Regions from separate parts of the Cellulosimicrobium sp. BMG9.23 genome, predicted to be linked through region 3. Evidence: predicted binding sites of a transcription regulator. Region 3 holds the regulator's gene; each other region holds the start of a gene.

Region 1 (3,314 bases), on a different contig from region 3:
CAGGGGACGAGGACCGCCGTCACCTGGCCCCAGCCCGCGACGGCCGCGAGTCGCTCCGCCTCCTCCGGGAGCACTGCGACGAGCGTGGTCTGCTCGCCGGTCGCGGCCGGGGAGCCCAGCAGCCCGCCCGTGGCCTGCTCCTGGGTCCGACCGGGAACCACGACGGCGCCGCGCGCGAGGTAGGGGTCGGCCGATTCAGTCGGGCCGGGCTCACCGGCCACGCCGGTCAGCCCCGACGCGGAGGACGCGAGGAGCAGGTCGACGCGGTCCCCGGGCGCGAGCAGCCCGCTCACGCCCGGATCGAGCCGCACGGGCGCGACGACCGTCCCCGAGGGGGCAGCGGCGACGAGGTCGCCCGCCGCCACGAGCGACTCCTGCAGCGCGGTCCCGGGCGCGATGCGCACCGACGCCGACCGACCGACGGCGTCGTCCGGCGACCGCAGGGCCTCGGGGGCGAGGTCCACGGGCACGTCGACGACCCGGACGTCCCCCGCGGCGAGCTCGTCGCCGGCGGAGACCTCGCGCACGGTCACGACGACGGGGACGGTGGGCGGCGGCTCGGGGCGCAGCGCCGAGACGGTCGCGGTCGCGGCGACGCCGCAGCACACCGCGGCGACGACGAACCGCAGGCGCCACCACAGCACCCCGGCACGACGGCGCGCCGACCGGGCACGGGCGCGAGCGTCGTCGGGCACGGGAGCACCGCGGCGAGGGGTCGAGGACATGGCCGCGACGGTAGCGAGGACCGCGCACGACCGCCGTCGTCCCTGTGGACGACGGCGGGTGGCCGCACGGGTGGCCGAGGCGCCGGGTGCCCCGGCACGTGCCTGTGGTCGACCGTGCGCGGCAGCCTGCCGCTCGGCGGACCGGGGAGGGTCAGGAGGCGGGCGTGCTCGCGGCAGAGCTCGTCGACGACGAGGAGGAACTCGACGAGGAGGAGCCCGACGAGGAACCGTTCGAGGAGGACCCCGACGTGCTCGGGCTGCTCGCGCTGCCGCTCGACGAGCTCTTGGCGCTCGTGGACGCCGGGGCGGACTTCGCGCCCGAGCGCGAGTCGGTCCGGTAGAAGCCGGACCCCTTGAAGGTCACGCCGACCGACGAGAACACCTTGCGCAGGCGACCGGAGCACTCCGGGCAGACCGTGAGGGCGTCGTCCGTGAAGGACTGGTGGATGTCGAAGGCGTGACCGCAGGCGGTGCAGGTGTACGCGTAGGTGGGCACGGGTTCTCCTCGTTCACATGACGGCGACCCGACGGGGGCCGAGCCTCTGCCGCCAGGTCAACACTCGCTGGCACTCGAATCTTCCGAGTGCCAATCATACGCGGGTGGGCGCGGACCACGGCCGGGGTAGTCTCGCACCGTGTCTGCGCACGAACCCGTCGAGAAGCCTGCCGGTGACGACCCTGAGACCCTGACCGGCACGCGCCCGGCGCGGCGCACCGGCCGGCGGGTGCTCGTCGCCGTCGCCGCCCTGCTCGTCGTCGTGCTCGTGGCGGTGACGGTGCTCGTCGTCACGACGGTGCGACGGCCGCTCCCGCAGGCGGACGGGGAGATCACGCTCCCCGGCCTGGGCGCGGAGGTCACCGTCCTTCGCGACGCGCAGGGCGTCCCGCAGATCTACGCCGACACCCCCGAGGACCTCTTCCGCGCCCAGGGTTTCGTCCAGGCGCAGGACCGCTTCTTCGAGATGGACTACCGCCGGCACGTCACGTCCGGACGGCTCACGGAGCTCGTCGGCGACAACCCGGACGCGCTCGCGGCCGACAAGGTCACGCGGACGTTCGGGTGGCGCCAGGTCGCCGAGCAGGAGTGGGAGATCATCGCCCCGGAGACGAAGGCGTACCTCCAGGCCTACGCCGAGGGCGTCAACGCCTACCTCGAGAACCGCAGCCCGGGTGAGATCGCGCTCGAGTACACGGTGCTCGGCCTGCAGGTCGACGTCGCGGACCCCGAGCCGTGGGACCCGATCGACTCGCTCGCGTGGCTCAAGGCCATGGCGTGGGACCTGCGCGGCAACTACGACGACGAGCTCGACCGGGCCCTCGCGTACGGGACCCTGCAGGACCCTGCGCGCGTCGCCGAGCTCTTTCCGGCGTACCCGTCGGACGTCAACGCGCCGATCCTCCAGCCGGGCGAGCTCGAGAACCCGCAGCGCGTCTCCGCCGAGCTCTCGCCGGAGGCCGGGCAGACGTACTCGTCCGAGGGCCTGCAGGCCGCCGTCGCGTCGGCCGACCGCGCGCTCGCGGCCGTCCCCGTGCTCATCGGGCGCGGCGAGGGGACGGGGTCGAACTCGTGGGTGGTCTCCGGCGACCACACGGAGAGCGGGCAGCCGATCCTCGCGAACGACCCGCACCTCGGCCTCGCCGCACCCGGCATCTGGGCCCAGGTGGGCCTGCACTGCACGACGGTCGGGCCCGACTGCGCGTTCGACGTCGCGGGCTTCTCCTTCGCCGGCTTCCCGGGCGTGGTCATCGGGCACAACGCCCAGCTCGCCTGGGGGCTGACCAACATGGGCGCCGACGTCACGGACTTCTTCGTCGAGCGCGTGCGCGACGACACGTACCTGCGCGGCGACACGTGGGAGCCGCTCGACGTCCGCACCGAGACCCTCGAGGTGGCGGGCGGGGACGACGTCGAGCTCGAGATCCGCTCGACGGTCCACGGCCCGATCGTCTCGACCGTGATCCCCGCGACGGCGTCGGCGGAGGACACCCCCGCGCCCGACACGCAGCTGGGCGAGTACGCCGTCTCGCTCCAGTGGACCGCGCTCGAGCCCGGCCGCACCGCCGACGCGGTGTTCGCCTTCAACCTCGCCGCGAACGCCGAGGACATGCAGGCCGCCGCGGCCCTGTTCGAGGTGCCCGCGCAGAACATCGTCTTCGCCACCGCGGACGGCCACATCGGCTACCAGGCACCCGGGAAGATCCCGGTCCGGCAGGTCGTCCCGGACTCCGCGGTGCCGTCCGACGGCACCTGGCCCCGCGACGGGTCCGACGCGCGCTACGACTGGCAGGGCTACGTCCCGAGCGACCAGATGCCGCGCGTCGTCGACCCCGCAGAGGGCTTCGTCGTGGCCGCCAACCAGGCCGTGCTGCCCGCCGGCCTCGAACCGTTCCTCGCGACGGACTGGGACTACGGGTATCGCTCGCAGCGCATCCGCCAGCTCCTCGAGCAGGAGATCGCGGCCGGGCGGGCGTTCGACGTCGACACCATGAACGAGATCCAGGTCGACGACCGCAGCCCCTACGCCGAGGCGCTCGTCCCCATCCTGCTCGACCAGGACATCGACGACGACTTCGCCGCCCAGGGCCAGG
Region 2 (3,314 bases), on a different contig from region 3:
GGTCCTCGACGCCGACGTGCACGTGCACGCCGTAGATGAGCATCTGCCGTCCCCACCACTGGGTGCGGTCGATGAGGGTGTTGTAGCGCTGCTTGTCGGTGACCTTCTGCTGCGCCCAGCGCGCGAACGGGTGCGTTCCCGCGCACATGAGCTCGACGCGCAGCGGGTCCGTGACGGCGCGGATCTCCTCGATCGAGCGTTCGAGGTCCCGGCCCGCCTCGCCGACCGTGCGGCGCACGCCGCTGACGACCTCGACCGTGTTCAGCAGGAGCTCCTGCTTGATGGACGGGTGCTCGCCGGCCCCGGCGGGCCGGACGGCGTCGAGCACGGTCTGCGCGACCTGCCGCAGGTCGCCGGAGTCCGTGTCGACGAGCGCGAGCTCCCACTCGAGCCCGACGGTCGAGCGCTCCGAGCCCGCGAAGGGGATCTCCACGGCGTCAGCCCTCTCGACCGGTCGTCGTGAGCCGGTCCAGGGGCTCGACGACGAGGACGCGCTGCTGCCCCCCGATCCGCGTGAGGACCAGCGTCGCCTCGGCGTCGCCGGTGAGCGCGAGCTGCTTGCGCAGCTGCTCGGGCGTCACGGCCGTCCCGCGCTTCTTGATCGTCAGGCGCCCGACGCCGCGCTCGCGCAGGTAGGCGCGCAGCCGCTTGAGGCCGAACGGCATGGTGTCGAGCACGCGGTACCCGCGCGCGAGCCCGGCCGCGAGACCGTTGTCGCCCACCGGTGCGGGGGAGTCCGTCGTGACGTACGCGATGGTGCGGTCCAGGAGCCGGCCTCCGAGCTCCGCGGCCGCGTGCCCCACGAGGCCCGCGCGGATCACCGCACCGTCCGGCTCGTAGAGGTAGTGCCCGACGTCGCCGGCGTCGGCCACGACGTCGTCGTCGCCCGGGCGGTGCGCGAGCGAGCGGGCGACGGTGTGCTCGGTCCCGTCGTCGGCGGTGCGCGTCGTGAGGACGAGCGCGGCGCGGCCGGGACCGGCAGGAGCGAGGGGGCCGAACCACAGGGCGGCCTCCACGACGTCGCCGTCGACGGACACCCACTCGGTCTCTGCGTCGGCAGGCAGCCCGTTGTGGGAGATCCCGGGGCCGACCTTGATACCCACCGCCGGGACCTGGTCGCGCAGGGCCCACACGGCGTCGAGCGGCGGGGCGTAGGCGCGCGGGTCGAACACGCGCGACCCGGAGCGGGTGCGTCGCGCGGGGTCGGCGTAGACGCCCTCGACGCCCTCGGCCGCGAGGTCGAGCGCGAGCCCGTCCCCGTGGCGCACCTCCGCCTCGGGGAAGTGGCGGAGGTTGACGGTCGCGAGGGCGGCGGTGAGCTCGTCGACGTCGCTCGCGAGCACGTGGAGACCGGTCCCGGCGAAGGCGAGCGAGTCGGCGCCGATGCCGCACGTGAGGTCGGCGACCTTCGTGACGCCCGCCTCGAGGTACCGGTGCGCGTGCCGGGCCGCGACGACGAGACGGGTCGCCTGCTCGAGACCGGCCTGGGTGAAGAGCATGCCGTCGGCGAACGCCCCGAACTTGGCGCGGGCCGCGGCGCGCAGGCGCGACTGCGTGAGCGCCGCTGCCGCGAGGTCGGGATCGACGCCCTTCGCCCGCAGACCGGCCGACAGGACGAGGGCCTGGTGCTCGTCGTAGGGCGGCAGCGCGCCGAGCAGGGCCCAGCCCTCGGGGCTGAGCAGCTTCGACAGCGCGGCGGCATCCATGCGTCGATCCTTCCACGGACGTGCGCCCGCGTGCGCCCCGGCCCGGCGAGGTGCCGATCGCCGAGGGTCGTGGTCCGCGCCGCGCCGCCCTGCGCGAACACGCTGGCACTCGCCTTGACCGAGTGCTAACCGCGACCTAGATTGGGCAGCGGGTCGGCGCCGTCTGCGACGGTGGCCACCCCACGAGCGACCCGGCTGCCGGCACCCGCGACGACGGCCAGCCACGGTGCGCTCGACCCAACCGTCAGCAGTTCTCATCGCGAAAGGGGAGGTCCGACGTGTCGGTCCCCATCAAGCCGCTCGAGGACCGGATCGTCGTGAAGGCCCTCGAGGCCGAGACCACGACCGCATCCGGCCTGGTCATCCCGGACACCGCCAAGGAGAAGCCCCAGGAGGGCGAGGTCCTGGCAGTCGGTCCGGGCCGTGTCGACGACAACGGCAACCGCGTCCCCCTGGACGTGACCGTCGGCGACAAGGTCATCTACAGCAAGTACGGCGGCACCGAGGTCAAGTACGGCGGCGAGGACTACCTCGTCCTGTCCGCGCGCGACATCCTCGCCGTGGTCGTCGGCTGACCCAGCCGGCACCGAACGCCACAGGGCCCCGCGACCGTCCCGGTCGCGGGGCCCTGTCGTCGCCGCGGACGGGTCGCCCCACCCGTCGCAGCGGTGTCGGCGCCGAGCGTTCGCGCCGACCGGTTCCGTGGTGCCGCGGGTCGTCGTCGACCTGCAGCGGTCATGCCCCGCGCGTCAGCCCGTCTTGCGCCCGGAGCCCGCGAGGATCGCCGCGCGCTCGTCCTCGCTCAGCCCGCCCCACACGCCGTACGGCTCGCGGACGCGCAGCGACTGCTCACGGCACTGCATCATCACCGGGCACGAGTGGCAGATCGCCTTCGCGGCCTCTGCGCGTCGTCGTCGCGTCGAGCCGCGCTCGCCCTCGGGGTGGAAGAACAACGTGTCGTCCTGATCGCGGCACGAACCCTGGTACTGCCATTCCCAGAGTTCCATCACCGGTCCGGGGAGCCTTGAGATCTCTGCCATGGCGAACAACCTACAAGCGTTGCAGAAGTTGTTCAAGCCCCTGTGTGGATCCCGTGAATCCCCAGGTCGTGGAAAGGTGCTCCGGGTGCACTCTGCTGGGCATCGCGCCGGACGGCACCTCGCATCGCGCCAGCGGGTGGATCGGAGGTGCGAAACGGGGGTCGCGGGTCGATCGCGGCGCGATGCCACCGCCGCTGACGCGTTCGTTCGCGGAATGAACAACTGCTGCACAGCGTGCGGCGCGAACCAGGTCACGGTGTGGTCGAGGTCCGGTCGGGCGAGTGGCGGGACGTGGTCGTGATCGGCAGAATCGATCCATGACCTCCGTGCGGTCCGCCCCCGACCCCGAGGGAGCCCGACCGACCATGCCCCACAGTCCCGGTCTCGCCGTCGCCGTCGTCGCCCGACGCCTCGGCGTCGCGCCAGCGACCCTGCGCACATGGGACCGCCGCTACGGCCTGGGGCCCTCGGAGCACCGCGCCGGCTCGCACCGCCGCTACACCGACGACGACGTCGCCCGCCTCTTCATCATGCGTCGCCTGACGCTGGAGGGTGTGGCCCCTGCGGA
Region 3 (3,314 bases):
TGTCGCGCAGGCGCGAGAACACGCCCGGGTGCGCGGCGGACAGACGCGGGTCGGGGCGTTCCTCGCCCCGCAGCGACGCGAGCGAGCGCAGGAGCTGCTCCTGCTCCTCGTCGAGCGCCGTGGGGACCTGGACCTCGATGTGCACGTTGAGGTCGCCGCGACCCGTGCCGTGGAGGTGCCCGACGCCCAGGCTCTTCAGGGTGACGATCTGCCCCGGCTGCGTGCCGGGGCGCAGGTCGATCTCCTGCGCGCCGTCGAGGGTCTCGAGCTCCAGGACGGTGCCGAGCGCGGCCGCCGTCATGGGGACCTGGAGCGTGCAGTGCAGGTCGTCGCCGCGGCGCACGAACGTGTCGTGGTTGCGCTCGCGGATCTCGACGTACAGGTCGCCGGCAGGACCGCCGGCCGGGCCGACCTCGCCCTGCGACGTGAGCTTGATGCGGGTCCCGGTGTCGACGCCCGCGGGCACGTTGATGCTGATCGTGCGGCGGCTGCGGACACGGCCCTCGCCCGAGCACTCCGCGCACGGCTCCGGGATGACGGTGCCGAAGCCCTGGCACGCGGCGCACGGGGCGCTCGTCATGACCTGGCCGAGGAACGAGCGCGCGACGCGCTGGACCGTGCCGCGACCGTGGCACACCTCGCACGTGCGCGGCGAGGTGCCGGGGCGGCAGCACGAGCCGCCGCACGTGCCGCACACGACCGCGGTGTCGACCTGGAGCTCGCGCTTGGCGCCGAACGTGGCCTCCGCGAGGTCGATGTCGAGGCGGACGAGAGCGTCCTGGCCGCGGCGCGCGCGCGGGATCGGGCCCTGCTGCGCCTGGCCGCCGCCGAAGAAGGTCTCGAAGATGTCCTGGAAGCCGAAGCCGCCGCCCATCGGGCCACCGGCCCCGCCGCCGGGGGCGGTCGGGTCCACGCCGAGGTCGTACTGCTGACGCTTCTCCGGGTTGGACAGCACCTCGTAGGCGCGCGCGACGTCCTTGAACCGGTCGCCCGACTCCTCCCCCGCGACGTCGGGGTGCAGCTCGCGGGCGAGCTTGCGGTAGGCCTTCTTGATCTGCTCCGGGCTGGCGTCGCGGGCCACGCCGAGGATCTCGTAGTAGTCGCTCACACGTCACTCTCTGCTGGTGCCGGGCGCCGGAGTCGGGCCCGGCGGGTTCGGTGGTCGTCGGTCGGTCGTCTGTGGTCGTCGGTGCGGTGCCGGTCAGGCGCCGGTCAGGCGCCGGTCAGGTGCCGGTCACGTGCCGAGCGCCCGCGACAGGTACCGGGCGACCGCGCGGACTGCCGCGATCGTCCCGGGATAGTCCATGCGCGTGGGACCGATGGAGCCGACCAGGGCGACCGTGTCCCCGTCGTTACCGTAGCCCGTCGTCACGACGGACGTCTCCACGAGCCCTTCGAGCCGGTTCTCGTGACCGATGCGGATGTTGACGCCGGACTCGGCGGCCATCTCCGTGAGGAGGCCCAGGAGCACGACCTGCTCCTCGAGGGCCTCGAGCACGGGGCGCAGCGCGTGCTCGAAGCGCATGCCTGCACGCGCGAGGTTCGCGGTCCCGGCGAGGACGAGCCGTTCCTCGCTCTCCTCCGCGAGCGTCTGCGCGACGAGCTCGCCGACCGCCCGCACGAGCGGGGCGTCGTCGGGGTGGAACGTCTCGGCGATCTCCGCGAGACCCGGGATGAGGTCGGCGAGCCGCTTGCCCGCGGCGGCCGCGTTGAGCCGGGCGCGGGCCTCGGCGAGCGTGCCCTCGTCCGGGACGCTGCCCACCTCGAGCGTGCGCTGCTCGACGCGACCCGTGTCGGTGATGATGACGACGAGCAGACGGTCCTGCCCGACGGGGACCAGCTCCAGGTGGCGCAGTCCCGAGCGGCGCAACGACGGGTACTGCACGACGGCGACCTGGCCCGTGATCTGCGCGAGCAGCCGCCCGGCGCGGGCGATGACGTCGTCGAGGTCGACGCCCTCGGACAGGAACGTCTCGATCGCGCGCTTCTCCGGGGCCGAGAGCGGCTTGACGCCCGAGAGCCGGTCGACGAAGAGCCGGTAGCCCTTGTCCGTCGGGATGCGGCCCGCCGACGTGTGCGGCTGCGCGATGTACCCGGCGTCCTCGAGCGCAGCCATGTCGTTGCGGATCGTGGCCGGGGAGACGCCAAGCCCGTGGCGCTCCGTGAGGACGCGCGATCCCACGGGCTCGCGCGTCAGGACGTAGTCCTCGACGATCGCCCGCAGGACCTCCAGCCGGCGTTCCTCGCTCACGTCCACCTCCTGCGCACCCACGTACCTGCGGATCGCGCGACGCCACCGGGCTGCACCCGGGACGTCGGCACTCTCGCCCGTCGAGTGCTAATCCTACGCGGCCGGTGCCCGGGTCGAGGCGGCCTCCGCTCCGCGCGAACGCAGGTCGACCAGACCGACGACCAGCGCGACGCCCACGAGTCCGATGGTCACGAGCATCGCGCTCCCCGTCGCCCGGGCGGCGTCGGTCCCCGCGGCCAGGCCGCCGTAGTACACCGAGAGGATCACCGAGATGCCGACGGCGGACCCGATGCGCTGCCCCACCTGGATCATGCTGCCGGCGACGCCTCCGCTCGCGACGGGGACCTCGGCGAGCGCGAGCGTCTGGTTGGGCGCGATGACCATGCCGCTGCCCGTCCCGGCGACGAGCAGCGCCGCGGCGAGCGCCCACCCGATGACCGAGGGCTCGTCGCCGAGCGTCCGGACCAGGGTGTCCGCGGCGACCATGCCGGTCAGGACGAGCACCAGGCCGAGCACGACCAGCCGGCGTCCGAGGCGCGCGACCGCGCGACCGGCCAGCCAGGCCGAGACGCCGGACGCCGCCGCGAACGGCATCCCGACGAGCCCTGCCTGGAGCGGCGTGTACCCGACCTCGTCCTGCAGGTAGAGCGTGACGACGAGGAAGATCCCGGTGAAGCCGGCGAAGTACGCCATGCCGAGCAGCGCGCCGTTGCGGAAGGACGAGAGCCCGAGCACCTGCGGGTCGAGCACGGCGGCCCCGGTCCGCCGCTGGTAGCCCCGCTCCCACACCACCGCCACGACCCCGGCGGCCGCGCCCAGGACGAGCCACCACCACCGTGAGGGGTCGTCGCCTCGGCCCGTCGTCGTGACGAACGGCAGCATGACCGCGACCGTCATCACCGCGAGCAGGGAGAGCCCGACCGGGTCGAGTCGCCGCGGGCCGCGCTGTCGCACGGGCGTCGGGACGAGACGCCACGCGAACGGCAGCAGCACGGCGATCACCGGGATGTTGACGAGAAAGATCCAGCGCCAGCCGTCGGCGGAGCCGGCGATCGCGAGGATG

The links. Region 3 encodes HrcA, which represses chaperone genes, less so after heat shock. Its sites were predicted from a motif close to TTNGCACTCGNNNNNNNCGAGTGCNAA; they were not measured.
Region 1: AC4H2G_RS19565 (FmdB family zinc ribbon protein) is a predicted target of HrcA. The motif match lies at 1,289-1,315, and genes of this name have one in related genera.
Region 2: groES (co-chaperone GroES) is a predicted target of HrcA. The motif match lies at 1,809-1,835, and genes of this name have one in related genera.

The regions. Positions count from the first base shown of each region.
Region 1 is NZ_JBZGBZ010000011.1:182,083-185,396, forward strand. It holds gene AC4H2G_RS19560 (RcpC/CpaB family pilus assembly protein) at 1-725, opposite strand, end outside; gene AC4H2G_RS19565 (FmdB family zinc ribbon protein) at 877-1,221, opposite strand; gene AC4H2G_RS19570 (penicillin acylase family protein) at 1,451-3,314, shown strand, end outside.
Region 2 is NZ_JBZGBZ010000001.1:357,006-360,319, forward strand. It holds gene AC4H2G_RS01500 (glutamate--cysteine ligase) at 1-433, opposite strand, end outside; gene AC4H2G_RS01505 (class I SAM-dependent methyltransferase) at 438-1,706, opposite strand; gene groES (co-chaperone GroES) at 1,985-2,281, shown strand; gene AC4H2G_RS01515 (WhiB family transcriptional regulator) at 2,456-2,746, opposite strand; gene AC4H2G_RS01520 (MerR family transcriptional regulator) at 3,112-3,314, shown strand, end outside.
Region 3 is NZ_JBZGBZ010000004.1:199,778-203,091, forward strand. It holds gene dnaJ (molecular chaperone DnaJ) at 1-1,108, opposite strand, end outside; gene hrcA (heat-inducible transcriptional repressor HrcA) at 1,235-2,251, opposite strand; gene AC4H2G_RS07570 (MFS transporter) at 2,345-3,314, opposite strand, start outside.